DNA from 2 places in the Bacillus sp. EB106-07-01-XG149 genome. Region 1 is predicted to be linked to the other one. Evidence: predicted binding sites of a transcription regulator. Region 1 holds the regulator's gene; the other holds the start of a gene.
What was found. The regulator Rex, encoded in region 1, represses fermentation and respiration genes when NADH is low (regulators of the CRP and FNR family bind a similar motif). The targets are predictions, from matches to a motif close to TTGTGAAATATTTCACAA.

Region 1 (9,055 bases):
ATTAATAAAGTAGCGGTCATGTGAAACAAATAGAAGGGTGCCTGGATAATCAATTAAAGCATTCTCCAAAATTTCTTTACTATTTAAATCAAGATGGTTCGTAGGTTCATCGAGAATTAATAAATTCGATTTTTGCATCATAAGTTTTGCAAGAGCTAATCGAGCTTTTTGTCCACCACTAAGAGAAGATACTGGTTTTAGTACATCATCCCCTGTGAATAAGAAGTTACCTAATATCGTGCGAATTTCTTTTTCGGGCTGCAGTGGATATTCATCCCATAACTCATTTAAAACTCGCTTAGAAGATGTTAAGTTTGCTTGTTCTTGATCATAATAACCAACAGATACATTGGATCCGAAAGAAACATCACCATTTAATAGTGGTAACTTATTCACAAGTGATTTTAATAATGTGGATTTCCCAATTCCGTTTGGACCAACTAAAGCAACGCTATCCCCGCGAGTTAAGCGCATAGTTACATGTTCAATAATCGGATCATCATCATAGCCGATAGTTGCATCCTTTACTTGTAAAACATCATTTCCACTTTGTTTTTCGATATCGAAGTGGAAGGATGCTGACTTAGAATCACCTAAAGGTCTAGTCAATAATTCCATTCTATCTAATTGTTTACGACGGCTTTGAGCACGTTTTGTCGTAGATGCGCGAGCTATATTTTTTTGAACGAAATCCTCAAGCTTAGCGATTTCATCTTGTTGTTTTTCATAACGTTTCATGTCTTGCTCGTATAATGCTGATTTCAAGTCTAAATATTTACTGTAGTTACCAACAAATCGTCTGCTTTCTTTATTCGAAATTTCATATACTTGTGTAACGAGTTTATCTAAGAAATAACGGTCATGAGAAACGATTAGTATTGCGCCAGGATAGCCTTGTAAATATTGTTCAAGCCATGTTAATGTTTCGATGTCTAAATGGTTTGTAGGCTCGTCCAAAATAAGTAGGTCTGGTTTCGTTAATAATAATTTACCGAGAGCTAATCGTGTTTTTTGTCCACCACTTAATGTAGAAATCGTCGTCTGGTGCGTTTCAACTGGGAAGCCAAGACCACTTAAAATCGAGCGAATATCTGCTTCATATTGATATCCACCTTGATCTTTATAATCTAATTGCAATTGGTCATAATCAGCTAATAATCTTTCATATGTAGCCTCGTTTGAAAAGTTTTCTTCTTTTCCCATCTCTTGCTCTAGCCTTCGAAGTTTTGTCTCCATTTGCTGCAAGTGTGTAAAGACGGTTAACATTTCATCCCAAATTGTTAAAGATGTTTCTAACCCGGTATTTTGAGCTAAATATCCGATTGAGACATCTTTCGGTTTTATAATTTCGCCACCATCATGAGATAGCTCACCAGCTATTATTTTTAATAATGTAGATTTTCCGGCCCCATTTCGTCCGACTAATGCGATACGATCTTTCGTTTGAACTTCTAATTTTATGTTTGCAAGAATCGTTTCTGCACCGTATAATTTCGTAAGCGCGTTTACTTGTAATAAAATCAATGTTTTCACCTCAAATAATTTCTTAACTTTGCCATGTTTATATTTCTCAATCATACTAAAAATAGTGTATAGTTTAAAATAAAGAGAGAATACTTCTTCTCTTTATTATACAGGGAAATTCATGAGTGCTAAACTTCTGTATTTGATTCAAGTATATGAATAAAGATAGGAAGAGAGGAGAGGTTATATGGATCAGCAAAAAATTCCACAGGCCACTGCCAAACGATTGCCTCTATACTATCGATTTATCCAAAACTTATCTCTTTCTGGTAAGCAACGTGTTTCATCAGCCGAATTGAGCGAAGCGGTAAAAGTTGATTCCGCAACGATTCGAAGAGATTTTTCATATTTTGGAGCGTTAGGGAAAAAAGGTTATGGATATAACGTAAATTATTTATTATCATTTTTCCGTGAAACACTCGACCAAGATGATATAACACGTGTAGCACTTATTGGAGTAGGTAATTTAGGGACCGCTTTCTTACATTATAATTTCACGAAAAACAATAATACAAAAATTGAAATGGCGTTTGATGTTAGTGAAGAGAAAGTCGGGACAGAAATCGGGGGCATTCCTGTATATCATTTAGATGAATTAGAAGAACGTTTATCAACTGATATACAAGTGGCAATATTAACAGTACCCGCTACAGTAGCACAATCTGTAGCAGATAGATTGGCAGAAACGAACGTGCATGGTATTTTAAATTTCACACCAGCGCGCTTAAATGTGTCAGATAATATAAGAATTCACCATATTGATTTAGCGGTAGAGTTACAAACACTTGTTTACTTTTTAAAGAATTATCCACAATAAAACGCAGAGGAAGCGACCTCTGCGTTTTATTATTGTTTTTTCTTTGTGAATTTAACTAAGATAAGGCGAAGTGCCAAATTAAAATCAATTGTTGCCATAACTGCAAATAGTATTGTCCACATATTCCAGATTGTATCTGTTACGTTCGTAATGGCGAAGCGTGTAAAGATACATCCTAGAAGGAAGTACAATGCAGCCATGAACAATGGTGAGTTCCTCATACTAAAAATCCTCCGATAAAGCCTTGCATTTTTTCAGCTTCTTTAATCATTTCTTGAATTTGTTCATTGCTCATTAAAACTTGAGCAACTGCAACTAATGTATTCATTGCAACATGAGCCGCGATAGGGACGATAATACGCTTCGTTTTTACATATAAAAAGGCGAATACGAGTCCCATAGAAGTGTATACCAATAAGTGAGTGAAATCAAAATGAATTGCTGCGAATACAAGAGAACTAATGATAGCAGCAATAAAGAAGTTAAACTTCTTATAAAGTGTACCAAATAAAATTTTTCTAAATACGATTTCTTCCAAAATAGGTCCTATTATAGAGATAACGATAAGGAACCAAGGTGTCGTTCTTGCGATATCCATAAGTCTTGCTGTATTTTCTGATCCAGGTTTAATTCCTAATACACGCATTTCTATCATACCGGCAATACTTTGTGAGAAAAATGCTAGGAAGAACCCAATAAAAATCCAACCAATCGTAGCTGGAACAGTAGAGCGCATTGTATCTAAACGTCTGTCACGAATATCTGTTCTAAGTAACCAAAGTACGATACATAATGCAATAAAGAAGCTAATGATTGCCCAGTGGCCAGTTATGAGTTGAAATTTCTCTTCTCTAGTAAATCCTCTGTTATCATAAAGTCCAGTTTTCAGCAGAAGTGGTAATCCAGCAATGGATGATAACTGCATTAAAATGTATGTAACGATAACCCACCAATATTGTTTTTTCAAATGGTTTAACCATCCTTTCTAACTCTAGTGTATGAGATAAGGTAGGATAACATGTAAGTATGCTACCTACGATATAAACTTCACTTAAATTATGTTTTTTTCGTAAATCCTTATTTGAAATTATAATAGAAGACAGGAGAAAGTTGTGTGTATAGCGAAAACAACTTAGGGTGTCCTTTCATATTGTAACATACGAGTAGTGGAAACAACGATTCATATAGTAAAGGTAGAAGAAGAGGGACTCTATATAGAAAAGTGTATAGCTTAATTTGCGAAAAAATTATGATTTTTTTACTTGCAAAAGAAATTGAGATTATTTATTATTATAAGTGTGTTAGCACTCGGGTGACTTGAGTGCTAATAAATAAAATTTACATAACAAAATGAGGAGGTTATTGTTCATGCTAAAGCCATTAGGTGATCGCGTTGTAATTGAGCTTGTTCAAGCAGAAGAAAAAACAGCAAGTGGTATTGTATTACCAGACACTGCAAAAGAAAAACCACAAGAGGGTAAAGTTATTGCAGTAGGTACTGGTCGAGTGCTTGAAAATGGTGAGCGTGTTGCTTTAGAGGTAGCTGCAGGTGATCTTATCATCTTCTCAAAATATGCAGGTACTGAAGTAAAATACGAAGGTACTGACTACTTGATTTTACGTGAAAGTGACATTTTAGCAGTTATTGGTTAATTATATAAATCTTAAAAAATTCAAGGGGGTCAATTATTATGGCAAAAGATATTAAATTTAGTGAAGAAGCACGTCGTTCGATGCTTCGCGGTGTCGACACTCTTGCAAACGCAGTTAAAGTAACGCTTGGACCAAAAGGTCGTAACGTTGTACTTGAGAAAAAATTCGGTTCACCACTTATTACAAATGACGGTGTAACAATCGCAAAAGAAATCGAATTAGAAGATGCATTCGAAAACATGGGTGCAAAATTAGTAGCAGAAGTTGCTAGCAAAACAAATGATGTAGCTGGTGACGGAACGACAACTGCAACTGTATTAGCACAAGCTATGATTCGTGAAGGTCTTAAAAACGTAACAGCTGGTGCGAACCCAATGGGTCTTCGTAAAGGTATCGAAAAAGCTGTTACTGCTGCAATTGCAGAATTAAAAGAGATTTCTAAACCAATCGAAGGTAAATCTTCTATCGCACAAGTAGCTGCTATTTCTGCGGCTGACGAAGAAGTTGGTCAATTAATCGCTGAAGCAATGGAGCGCGTTGGTAACGACGGCGTTATTACTTTAGAAGAATCTAAAGGATTTACAACAGAATTAGACGTAGTAGAAGGTATGCAATTTGATCGTGGATATGCATCTCCTTACATGATTACTGATTCTGACAAAATGGAAGCGGTTCTTGATAACCCATACATCTTAATTACTGATAAGAAGATTTCTAACATCCAAGAAATCTTACCAGTATTAGAGCAAGTGGTACAACAAGGTAAACCACTTCTTATCATCGCTGAAGACGTAGAAGGCGAAGCTTTAGCTACATTAGTAGTGAACAAACTTCGTGGTACATTCAATGTAGTAGCTGTTAAAGCTCCTGGATTTGGTGACCGTCGTAAAGCAATGCTAGAAGATATCGCAATCTTAACTGGTGGCGAAGTAATCACTGAAGAATTAGGTCGTGACTTAAAATCTGCTACAATTGAATCTTTAGGACGCGCTGGTAAAGTTGTTGTAACGAAAGAAAACACAACTGTAGTAGAAGGTATCGGAAATTCACAACAAATCGAAGCTCGCATTGGCCAAATCCGCGCGCAATTAGAAGAAACTACTTCTGAATTCGATCGTGAAAAATTACAAGAACGTCTTGCAAAACTTGCAGGTGGCGTAGCAGTAATTAAAGTAGGTGCAGCAACTGAAACTGAGTTAAAAGAGCGCAAACTTCGCATTGAAGATGCACTTAACTCAACTCGTGCAGCAGTAGAAGAAGGTATCGTTGCAGGTGGTGGTACTTCACTTATGAACGTATACACGAAAGTAGCTTCTATCGTAGCTGAAGGCGACGAAGCAACAGGTATCAACATCGTACTTCGCGCACTAGAAGAGCCAGTTCGTCAAATCGCAATCAACGCTGGTCTAGAAGGATCTGTAGTTGTAGAGCGTCTAAAAGGCGAAAAAGTAGGCGTTGGTTTCAACGCAGCTACTGGCGAGTGGGTTAACATGCTTGAAACTGGTATCGTAGATCCAGCTAAAGTAACTCGCTCTGCACTTCAAAACGCAGCATCTGTTGCAGCTATGTTCTTAACGACTGAAGCTGTAGTAGCTGACAAGCCAGAACCAAATGCACCAGCAATGCCTGACATGGGCGGCATGGGCATGGGCGGTATGGGCGGAATGATGTAATTCCGTTTGCTCGAAAAACATCCATTTCTATATAGAAATGGATGTTTTTTTATGTTTTTTAGAAAAGGAAATGAATTTCTGTAGAATTTTGTCGCTTTCTCTCTTGACCATACGGATACTTCATTGTTAGAATCTAGGAAGATAATATAAAACAATCCTTCATATATCCTCGATGATATGGTTTGAGAGTCTCTACCGGGTTACCGTAAACAACCTGACTATGAAGGCAGTGCGTCTTATATTTATAAAGAGCGGAAGACTATCTTTCTTTATAAAGCCAGACCCCTGCCTTTTCTTTGTTATGAGACTAGAGGCGGAGGACTGGCTTTTTTTATTATATTAGTAATGCTTTTTGCCAAATTGGTGAAAATATTTATATACGAGAACTAACGTTGGGGTGATTATTTTGAAGAAGCAGCATGATACAATTATCGTTTTAGATTTTGGGAGTCAGTACAATCAGTTAATAGCACGTCGAATTCGTGAGTTCGGTGTATACAGTGAACTTCATCCACATACAATTACTGCAGAAGAAATTAAAGCAATGAATCCAAAAGGGATTATCTTCTCTGGTGGACCAAATAGTGTATACGGTGAAGGCGCATTACATTGTGATGAAAAAATCTTTGAACTAGGATTACCGATCTTCGGTATTTGTTACGGTATGCAGCTTATGACGCAACACTTCGGTGGGAAAGTAGAACGTGCAAACCACCGTGAGTACGGAAAAGCTGTTCTTAAAGTAGAGAACGAATCAAAATTATATGCGAACCTTCCAGAAGAGCAAGTTGTATGGATGAGCCATGGTGACTTAGTAACTGGTTTACCTGAAGGATTCGTAGTAGATGCAACAAGTGAGTCTTGTCCAATTGCTGGTATGAGCAATGAAGAGCAAAACTTATACGGTGTACAATTCCACCCAGAAGTACGTCACTCTGAGCACGGTAACGATTTAATTAAAAACTTCGTATTCGGCGCATGTGGTTGTTCTGAAGGATGGAACATGGAGAACTTTATCGAAGTAGAATTAGAGAAAATCCGTGAAACTGTTGGAGACAAAAAAGTACTATGCGCACTTAGCGGCGGTGTAGACTCTTCTGTTGTAGCAGTATTAATTCATAAAGCAATCGGTGATCAATTAACATGTATTTTCGTTGACCACGGCTTACTTCGTAAAGGGGAAGCAGAAGGCGTTATGAAAACATTCAGCGAAGGCTTCCACATGAACGTTATTAAAGTGGATGCACAAGAACGCTTCATGAACAAGTTAAAAGGTGTAGAAGATCCAGAGCAAAAACGTAAAATCATCGGTAATGAATTCATTTACGTATTTGATGATGAAGCTTCTAAATTACAAGGTATGGACTTCCTAGCACAAGGTACACTTTATACAGATATCGTTGAGAGTGGTACAGCGACTGCACAAACAATTAAATCTCACCATAACGTTGGTGGTCTTCCAGAAGACATGCAGTTCAAATTAATCGAGCCTTTAAACACGTTATTTAAAGATGAAGTACGTGTATTAGGATCAGAATTAGGAATTCCTGATGAAATCGTATGGCGTCAACCATTCCCAGGCCCTGGTCTTGGTATTCGTGTATTAGGTGAAATCACAGAAGAGAAATTAGAAATCGTTCGTGAATCTGATGCGATTTTACGTGAAGAAATTATTAAAGCAGGCTTAGACCGTGAAGTTTGGCAATACTTCACTGCGCTTCCTGGTATGCGTAGCGTAGGTGTTATGGGTGACGAGCGTACTTACGATTACACAGTAGGTATCCGCGCAGTAACATCTATCGACGGTATGACAGCTGACTGGGCACGTATCCCTTGGGACGTATTAGAGAAAATTTCTGTACGTATCGTAAACGAAGTAAAACACGTTAACCGTATCGTGTATGATATAACGAGTAAGCCACCAGCAACTATTGAGTGGGAATAGTATTATAAAAAAAGATCCATCTAGTGCTCATGCATAGATGGATCTTTTGTATTTCTACTCTTAATACGAACAAAAGTATAAAATTTTATAAAAACGTTCGCTTTTAAATTGACAAAACTACTTCATCGAGTTAATATGAGTATGTAATTCAAACGAAAAGTGAATATTATGCCGTCGTATAATATCGGGGATATGGCCCGAAAGTTTCTACCTAGCTACCGTAAATGGCTTGACTACGAGGCGTTTAGATAAAGATGAGGGGAAACTTGTCTTTATTCATAGAACGCTTCCACGTATATGCAATGGAAGCCTTTTTTATTTTTAATAGATAAAAGAGGGCTAGGGAGATTACGGCGAGTAATCATATAACGGGGGAAACGTAAGATGAAACGCTATTTTCAGTTTGATGAACTCGGTACAAATTATAAAACAGAGTTCATAGCGGGTTTAACGACATTTTTATCTATGGCTTATGTATTATTTGTCAATCCTGCTACGCTGTCACTTGGAAATGTTAAAGGGTTACCAGCAGGTACAGGAATGGATCCAGGTGCAGTATTCGTTGCTACAGCATTAGCAGCGGCGATTGGTTCGTTAATTATGGGGATCTTCGCGAAGTATCCGATTGCTTTGGCGCCGGGGATGGGAATTAACGCGTTCTTTGCTTATACGGCAGTGTTAACGATGGGTATTCCGTGGCAAACAGCAATTGCTGGAACATTAATGTCAGGTATTATCTTTATTATTCTTACAGCTTCAGGTATTCGTGAAAAAATCATTAATGCAATTCCAACAGAGTTAAAGTTTGCAGTAGCGGCAGGTATCGGATTGTTCATTGCTTTCCTTGGATTCCAAAATGCCGGAATTATCGTGAAAAATGATGCTGTTCTTGTTGGGTTGGGGGATTTAACAAAGGGCACAACGTTACTAGCAATCTTCGGGGTTGTTACGACAATCATCTTCATGATTAAGAAAATAAATGGTGCAGTTTTCTACGGTATGATTCTTACAGCAATCTTAGGAGTAGCGACAGGATTAATTGATACTCCGAAAGCGGTAGTGGGAGCAATACCGAGTCTAGAACCAACGTTCGGTGTGGCGTTAACTCACTTCGGAGATATTTTCACTGTTCAAATGGTGATTGTTATTATAACGTTCTTCTTCATCGATTTCTTTGATACAGCAGGTACACTTGTAGCGGTTGCGAATCAAGCTGGATTAATGAAGAACAATAAATTACCACGTGCAGGAAAAGCATTATTTGCAGATGCGATTGCAACTGTAATCGGTGCAATCTTAGGTACATCAACAACAACGTCTTACATTGAATCTTCTGCTGGGGTAGCAGCGGGTGGACGTTCTGGATTTACAGCAGTTGTAACAGCAGGATTCTTCTTGCTGGCACTATTCTTCTCGCCATTATTAAGCGTTGTAACACCAGCT
Region 2 (9,055 bases), on a different contig from region 1:
TGCAGGTATTCTGTTATCTGTGACAGATGGGGCAGTAAGTGTTCGTACTTCTCCTTCTTATGGACCACCGGAAGATGTAGTTGTGCGTACTCCTATTATTGCTTATGTTCGCTTGGAAGGGTAAGAGTGATACAAATATGAGAGTATCAGTTGTTATTCCAGCGCATAATGAAGCGAGTACTTTATCACAAGTTTTAGTAGAAGTGGAGAAGCTCGAACCTTATGAAATTATCGTAGTTGATAATGGATCGACAGATGGGACAAAAGAAATAGCGTTACAACATCATTGCCATGTCATTTATTATCACTATTCTCTTGGCAATGATGTTGGACGGGCAATCGGAGCAAGAGAAGCGAAAGGTGACATTGTTTTGTTTTTAGATGGTGATATCGTCATTGATAACAAAGAGTTGCAACGTTTCATAAAAGGAATTCAGCAAGGCCACCAAATTGTTGTGAATAATTTAACATGGTCCGTTTATTTAAAAATGAGACCGCATTATACGACAGTTGGCAAATTTATGTTGAATCGTTATTTGAATAAAAAAGAGCTTGTTGTTGGATCTTTAATCGCAATTCCACATGCGATGAGTAGGGAAGTTATTCAGAAATTTGGTTGGTGGAATTTAGCAGATCCAGCACTGTTTCAAGCGCTGGCGATGTCTAGAGGAGTAGATATTGTCGATATGGCCTCGGTCGATGTTATTCATACAAATAAAGTGCGTCCTGTTCATACTGGTACATCACCCGGTTCGCCTTATCCGAAAGCGACTAGTCGTATTATGGGAGATCATTTACGTGCTTTGCAATACGCAATCGAAATATATGGTAAGCGTGGTGGTTTTTCGGAAGGAAATAGGGATAGAGGGTTTATAGGAAAGTATAAACCAGTTGTATTACAAAAGAAAAAAGCGAAATATAGTGCCATTATCCCAGTGTCAGAAGAGAAAATGACTATAAGATCTGTTATACAAGAAGTGAAAAAAGCAGGTGTAGATGAAATTATAGTTGTTGCGAATGGAGCTGATATTGAGACAATTAAACAAGCAAAGTTAGAGGATGTTATCGTTATTGAATTCGAGGAAGCTCTCGGGCATAATGTGGCCCGAGCGATAGGCGCTATGCATGCCACGGCCGATATTTGTTTATTTGTCGATGGTGATTTTGTTATTCCGGGAAAAAAACTAATTCCATTTTTACATGCTATTGAAGATGGGTATGATGTGGCATTAAATGATTTACAGTGTTTATTAGATATGTTTCATCCGGCAGATCCAATTAGCATGGGGAAATATTTTGTGAATTTAGTAGCGAAACGACCAGATTTATGGAATAACTCATTAACGGCAGTACCACATGCTATGCATAAAAAGGTAATAGAACAAATAGGATATGACTCTCTAGTTATTCCGCCATTAGCTCAAATGAAAGCTATTTTGGAGGGATTTTCTATTACAGCAGTAGAATTTGTGGATGTAATAAAAACAAATCGAGTACGTCCAGAGCAACATGGATTTGTAAATGGGCGTATTCCAGCATTTGACCGTATTTTCGGCGATCAACTTGAGGCAATTGCATATTTATTGCAATCCACAGATGAGCGCGGGAGTTTTACAGATGGAGAGCGGGATAGAAATATCATTCAACAATTGAGAAAGGAAGAAGAGAATACAGATGAATGTTAGTAGTACAGTTGCCATTATCGGATTAGGATATGTTGGCCTTCCTTTGGCAGTCCATTTTGCAGAGAGAGGACATACAGTACTTGGATTAGATAAAGATACTAGAAAAATAGAATCAATTATAAAAGGAGAAAGTTATATTCCGGATGTTTCTTCTAAATTGTTACAAAGTTTATTGGCTAAAAAAAAATTAATAGTAAATACACCGGATCAAGGTATTGCTGATTTTCAAAATAGTGATTATGTTATTGTCACTGTCCCGACTCCAATTAATGAACAAAGAGAACCAGACTTAAGTGCCCTCATTTCAGCTTCGCATTATATACAACAAAACCTTCAAAAAGGACAAACCTTCATTTTCGAAAGCTCCACATATCCAGGTACGCTCGAGGAAGTTATTATTCCGATTGTTTCTCAAGGCGGCCAAAAGGTAGGCGAAGATTTCTATATTGGATATTCTCCTGAGAGGATTGATCCAGCAAATAGTCAATATTCCGTTCAGGACATTCCAAAGGTTATTAGTGGACAAACTGAGCAGTGCAAACAAAAAGTACAGGATTTATATAGCACGATCTTCGATGTAGTCGTTCCTGTTAGCTCTCCAAAAGTAGCGGAAATGTGTAAGTTATTTGAAAATATTCAGCGCCTAGTCAATATTTCATTAGTAAATGAGTTAAACACACTATGTGAAAGTTTAGGAATTGATTTTTATGAGGCGCTTGAAGCTGCATCTACAAAACCGTTTGGATTTACCCCATATTGGCCAGGACCAGGAATAGGGGGACATTGTATTCCAGTAGATCCTTTATATTTCCAATGGAGAATAAAAAAGAATGGGACAATTAGTCAATTAATTGAAGCAGCACATGTGATTAATGAAGAAATGCCAGAGAAAATAGTCCGGAAAGTAAAAGGCATGGTGCAATCACCTGCATCAGTTTTAATTGTAGGAATTGCGTATAAGAAAGATGTAAATGATTTGAGAGAATCACCGGCTTTACCGATTATTGAATTGTTAATAAAAGAAGGATATGAGATAGAATATCACGATCCATATATTTCTTCTGCAAAATTTGGAGATAAGTTGTACCAATCTGTTTCTTTGGATGAACAAGTCATTAAACAAGCGAATTGTATTTTAATTTTAACTGATCACTCTAATATCGATTGGAAGCTTTTTAAAGGAATGAAGCGAGTAATAGATACACGTGGAATTATAAAGAAGGTGAGTGTATGAGTAAGAAATGTTTAATTACAGGTGGAGCAGGATTCATTGGATCGCATCTAGCCGAAGAATTGGTGAAAAGAGGAAATGAAGTCACGATTGTGGATAACTTCTATAAAGGAAAAAATAAATATCATGATGAGTTAATGAAAGAAATTCGGGTTATTCCAATAAGCGTTTTAGATAAAAATTCTATTTATGAATTAGTAAATCAACATGATGTAGTGTTTCATTTAGCAGCAATTTTAGGTGTGAAAACGACAATGGAAAAGAGTATAGAGCTTATTGAAACGAATTTTGATGGAACGAGAAACATTTTACAAGCAGCGCTAAAAGGAAAGAAGAAAGTAGTCTTTGCGTCTACTTCAGAAGTATATGGTAAGGCAAACCCACCCTTCTCTGAAGAGGGGGATCGATTATACGGGGCAACCTCTAAAATACGTTGGAGTTATGCAGTGTGTAAAACGTTAGAAGAAACATTATGTTTAGGCTACGCATTAGAAGGTTTACCGGTAACGATTGTTCGCTATTTTAATATTTATGGTCCAAGAGCGAAAGACGGTCCGTATGCAGGGGTAATCCCACGATTTATCAGTGCGGCCCTGCAAGGAGAAGACATTCTCGTATATGGAGATGGAAAGCAGACACGTTGCTTTACGTATGTAAGTGATGCGGTGGAGGCAACGATTCGGGCAATGGATGAGAAGGTAAATGGTGAGATTATTAATATAGGTTCTGAGAACGAAAAGAGTATAAAAGAAGTAGCAGAAGTAATTAAAAAGCTAACGAAATCTTCTTCAAAGATTGTCCAAGTTCCTTTCGAAGAGGTATACCCACATGGCTTTGAAGAAATTCCAAATAGAAGACCAGATGTAACGAAATTAAAAGAACTTGTGCAGTTTCAAGCGACAGTAACGTGGGAACAAGGATTGAAGGAAACTATTAAATGGTTTCGTGAAGAAAACAATGGCTAAGTCGCTTTCGGTTATTATACCTGTATGTAATGAAGCGGATACGATTTCAGACGTTATTCAATCGGTAAAAGGATTAAATCCAGTAGAGATTATTGTAGTAGCAAACGGTTGTAATGATGGTACAGAAGAGGTTGCTGATCGTTTAGGATGTAAAGTAATCAAGCATACAGAGCTACTAGGGAATGATGTTGGCCGTGCGGTTGGTGCAAAACATGCGATAGGTGATGTATTACTATTTATAGATGGAGATTTTGCTATTCAAACTTCAAAATTACAATTATTCCTGAATCCAATTTTACATGATCAAGCCGACATCGTTTTAAATAATTTGGACGCATTATTTTTAAAGAAACAAAAACCGCACTCCGTGACAGTATGGCGCCAAATATTAAATGCAATGTTAGAGCGTGAAGAGTTAAAAATTGATTCTTTATTATCTGTACCTCATGCGTTGACGAAAGAAGTTGTTCAATGCATTGGATATGAATGTTTCGTTAATCCTATTGTAGCTCATTTACGTCTAGTACAAAGCAAATGGAGAATTAGTCGTCATTGTGCAATTGATGTTATTACGCCGAATAAATTTCGGCCAACCGAGCATGCTGCGTATGGAACGGGTCTTTCTCAATCTGAAAAACGGATGATAGGTGATCATATAGAAGCTGTAGCGGAGCGAATAGTAGGCAGTGATGAGCGCGGAGGGTATTATGATGGAAATAGGAAAAGAGAGTGTGTCTATCATACTTTAAGTTTCGAAGATTTTTATCAAGGATGGGGCGTTACATCTAAGTTGTATAAAGGAAAGCAATTATCGGTCATTATTCCTGTACAAGATGAAGAGAAAACAATTGGAAACGTTATAGAAGAGCTTCGCAAAATTGAACCTTTTGAAATTATCGTTGTTGTAAATGGTTCGTCTGATAAAACAGCAACGATTGCAAAAGACAAGGGAGCAACAACAATTGTATATAAAGAAGCACTTGGTAACGATGTGGGGCGTTCACTTGGAACTTATTTCGCCAAAGGAGAAATTGTATTATTTATAGACGGTGATTTTGTTATTCCAGCTAGTGAGCTATATCCATTTGCAAAAGCTATTGCAGATGGAATGGGTGTCGCATTAAATGATCTAAATCATTATTTAGATTTAAGAGTACCGCTTCATCTTGTAACTGCATTTAAATATGCATTAAATTTAGCTTGTGATAGAAAAGATTTAGGAGTAGGCTCTCTTATCGCTGTACCGAATGCGTTTAGCCGTAAGTGTTTGAAAGAAATCGGGTATAGATCTTTACTGTCACCTTGTGTAGCCCAAGTGAAAGCTATTCTGTCAGGATTCGAAATTGCGTGTGTAAGTCGTGTAGAGGTCGATAAGATGAACCGCATTCGTCCCAGTGAACATTTTGCAAAAATAGGTCATCCTCCAGCTGTTTTGCGAATTATAGGTGATCATATAGAAGGATTAGAGCAATTAATTGTATTAGAAGGCAGCCGTGGTGGATTCTATGATGGGAATAGAAAAAGAGATGTTTTAGAGTAGTAACAAAAAAGTGTACAACATATGTACACTTTTTTGTTCTGTTATAAAAACTATAACAGATTAGGAGATAAGAGTATTACAGCTCTACAATGGGTATTGTTCTTATATTACAAAATAGGACTCGTATATAAGGATACCAAAAAAATACAATTAAGGAAAGGGTTAATTATAAAGACTTTTAAGTGAAGTTAACACTATGCATATAGTAGTTTGCTCAACTTTTCACAAACATGTCACAACTATTTCGTTCACTTTAGCAAAAAAGTAGTATTCTAAGTGTGTAAGCTGTTATATAAAAAATCTTAGTCCTGTACTAATCAAAAATGGAGGAGATTAGGATGACTCAAGTATTAGAAAATGTTAAAAACGCATGGGAAAACTTTAAAGGTGAAAAATGGAAAGCAGAGATTGATGTTCGCGATTTCATTTTAAATAATGTAAACGTTTTCGAAGGAGACGAATCTTTCTTAGCGGGAGCAACTGAAGCAACGAAGCAACTTTGGGATCAAGTAATGGATTTAACAACGAAAGAACGTGAAAACGGTGGCGTTCTTGATATGGATACAAAAATTGTTTCTTCTATTACATCACATGAACCAGGATATTTAAATAAAGATATTGAAAAAGTAGTCGGTTTCCAAACTGAAAAACCATTTAAACGTTCTTTACAACCATATGGTGGTATTCGTATGGCGGAACAAGCTTGTGAATCTTATGGATACGAAATGGATAAAGAACTTAGCAGTATTTTCAGAGACTGGAGAAAAACTCATAATCAAGGTGTATTTGATGCATACACACCAGAAATGAAAGCGGCTCGTAAATCAGGTGTAATTACTGGTCTTCCAGATGCATACGGACGTGGACGTATTATCGGTGACTACCGACGCGTAGCATTATATGGTATTGATCATTTAATTGAAGTGAAAAAAGCTGATTTGAATTTAACTGGCGGTGTAATGAGCGAAGATACAATGCGTTTACGCGAAGAGTTATCTGAGCAAATGCGTGCACTTCAAGAGTTAAAACAAATGGCCGCTTCTCATGGCTTTGATATTTCTAAGCCTGCAACAAATACACAAGAAGCATTCCAATGGTTATACTTCGCATATCTTGCAGCAATTAAAGAGCAAAACGGAGCTGCAATGAGTCTTGGACGTACTTCTACATTCTTAGATATTTATATTGAAAGAGATTTAGCAAATGGTACTTTGACAGAAGAAGAAGTACAAGAAATTGTGGATCACTTCATTATGAAATTACGTCTTGTGAAATTTGCAAGAACACCTGATTATAATGAATTATTCTCTGGTGATCCAACTTGGGTAACTGAGTCTATCGGTGGTATGGCATTAGATGGTCGTGCATTAGTAACAAAGAACTCATTCCGTTTCTTGCATACATTAGATAATTTAGGACCAGCTCCAGAACCAAACTTAACAGTTCTTTGGTCTAAACAATTACCGCAGAACTTTAAAAACTACTGTGCAAAAATGTCTATTAAAACATCAGCAATTCAATATGAAAATGATGACATTATGCGTGCTGACTACGGCGATGACTACGGAATTGCTTGTTGTGTATCTGCAATGAGAATTGGTAAACAAATGCAATTCTTCGGCGCACGTGCAAACTTAGCAAAAGCATTACTATATGCGATTAACGGTGGTAAAGATGAAAAATCTAAAGCACAAGTTGGTCCTGAGTACGCACCTATTACTTCTGAAGTATTAGATTATAAAGAAGTTATGCATAAGTTTGATATGACAATGGAATGGTTAGCGGGTCTATATTTAAACACATTAAATGTTATTCATTACATGCATGATAAATATAGCTACGAACGTATTGAAATGGCACTTCATGATACAAATGTTCTTCGTACAATGGCAACAGGTATCGCGGGTCTATCTGTAGTAGCAGACTCTTTAAGTGCAATTAAACACGCAAAAGTAAAACCAATTCGTGATGAAAACGGTATTGCAGTTGACTTTGAAATCGAAGGAGATTTCCCTAAATACGGTAACAATGATGACCGTGTAGATGAAATCGCTGTAAATCTTGTAAAAACATTTATGAATAAACTTCGTAAACATAAAACATACAGAAATTCTGTTCATACAATGTCGATCTTAACAATCACATCTAATGTTGTATATGGTAAGAAAACTGGTAACACTCCAGATGGTCGCCGTACTGGAGAACCATTTGCACCAGGTGCGAACCCAATGCATGGCCGTGATACAAAAGGTGCATTAGCTTCATTATTATCTGTAGCTAAATTACCATATGAAGATGCACAAGATGGTATTTCTAATACATTCTCTATTATTCCAAAAGCACTTGGTAAAGAAGATGATGTACAAGTACGTAACTTAGTATCAATGCTTGATGGTTATGCAGTAAAAGAAGGCCATCACTTAAATATTAACGTATTTAATCGTGAAACATTAATGGATGCGATGGAACATCCTGAGAAATATCCACAATTAACAATTCGCGTATCTGGTTACGCTGTAAACTTTATTAAATTAACTCGTGAACAACAAATCGATGTAATTAATCGTACAATGCATGAAAGTATGTAAGTGAAAAAGTGTCCCTCTGCTTTTTATAAATAGCAGAGGGAGGCTGCTTCAATAAAGGAGGAAGTAACATGATAAAAGGAAGAATTCATTCTGTAGAGTCTTGTGGTACTGTTGATGGCCCAGGAATTCGTTATGTCATATTTACACAAGGGTGTTTATTACGTTGTCAATACTGTCATAATGCTGATACGTGGGAGATCGGTAAAGGAAAAGAAATAACAGTTGAAGAAGTTATGCAGGATGTGACATGTTACCTTCCTTTTATTGAAGCTTCTGGAGGCGGTATAACAGTTAGTGGTGGTGAACCATTATTACAGCTAGATTTCTTAATTGAATTATTTAAGAAATGTAAGGAAGTTGGAATCCATACAACAATTGATTCTTCGGGTGGTTGTTATTCTGAAGAACCAGAATTCCAAAATAAGCTAGATATTTTAATGGATTATACAGATTTAGTTTTATTGGATTTGAAACATATTGATTCAAAGAAACACCGTAAATTAACAGGGAAACCAAATGAACATATTTTACAATTTGCTCGTTATTTATCGGATAAAAATAAACCAATTTGGGTAAGACACGTATTAGTTCCTGGTGTTACGGATAATGAAGAGGATCTACAAAAATTATCTAGCTTTATTCAAAGCCTGTCTAATGTTCAGAAGGTTGAAGTGCTACCATATCATAAGCTTGGTGTATATAAATGGGAGGCACTTGGGCATAAGTATCCACTTGCGAATGTAGAACCACCTACTGAAAAAAATGTAGAGCAAGCAAGACATATTTTACAAGCAGTCTAATCCAAATATTGGATTAGGCTTTTTGCTTTCTTTACAATAAAACCTAGAGTATGTATATAGAAAAGAGTATACTGAAAATAGAATATCCATATTTTTGTAAGGAATAAGTGGAGAAATTTACATAATTGTAAAGGGAAATCAAAATAGTAAAAAGAATTAAGAAGTAAAAGAGTGAGTATCATGGAATAGAGAACATTTGTAAGTTATTGCGAAAGCTCTTATAGGAAAGTATAATGTAAAGATATG

Region 2: the regulator Rex is predicted to act here: its motif matches at 5,632-5,649, upstream of pflB (formate C-acetyltransferase).

The regions. Positions count from the first base shown of each region.
Region 1 is NZ_JBYTDP010000016.1:2,879-11,933, reverse strand. Features, by position in the region: gene AC3WTA_RS28245 (ABC-F family ATP-binding cassette domain-containing protein) at 1-1,524, opposite strand, end outside; gene AC3WTA_RS28240 (redox-sensing transcriptional repressor Rex) at 1,712-2,341, shown strand; gene AC3WTA_RS28235 (YdiK family protein) at 2,371-2,562, opposite strand; gene AC3WTA_RS28230 (CPBP family intramembrane glutamic endopeptidase) at 2,559-3,308, opposite strand; gene groES (co-chaperone GroES) at 3,710-3,994, shown strand; gene groL (chaperonin GroEL) at 4,033-5,667, shown strand; purine riboswitch at 5,807-5,908, shown strand; gene guaA (glutamine-hydrolyzing GMP synthase) at 6,074-7,612, shown strand; purine riboswitch at 7,767-7,868, shown strand; gene AC3WTA_RS28210 (NCS2 family permease) at 7,997-9,055, shown strand, end outside.
Region 2 is NZ_JBYTDP010000010.1:25,458-34,512, reverse strand. Features, by position in the region: gene AC3WTA_RS25825 (hypothetical protein) at 1-124, shown strand, start outside; gene AC3WTA_RS25820 (glycosyltransferase family 2 protein) at 138-1,685, shown strand; gene AC3WTA_RS25815 (nucleotide sugar dehydrogenase) at 1,675-2,919, shown strand; gene AC3WTA_RS25810 (UDP-N-acetyl-alpha-D-glucosaminuronate decarboxylase) at 2,916-3,881, shown strand; gene AC3WTA_RS25805 (glycosyltransferase family 2 protein) at 3,874-5,421, shown strand; gene pflB (formate C-acetyltransferase) at 5,760-8,009, shown strand; gene pflA (pyruvate formate-lyase-activating protein) at 8,078-8,809, shown strand.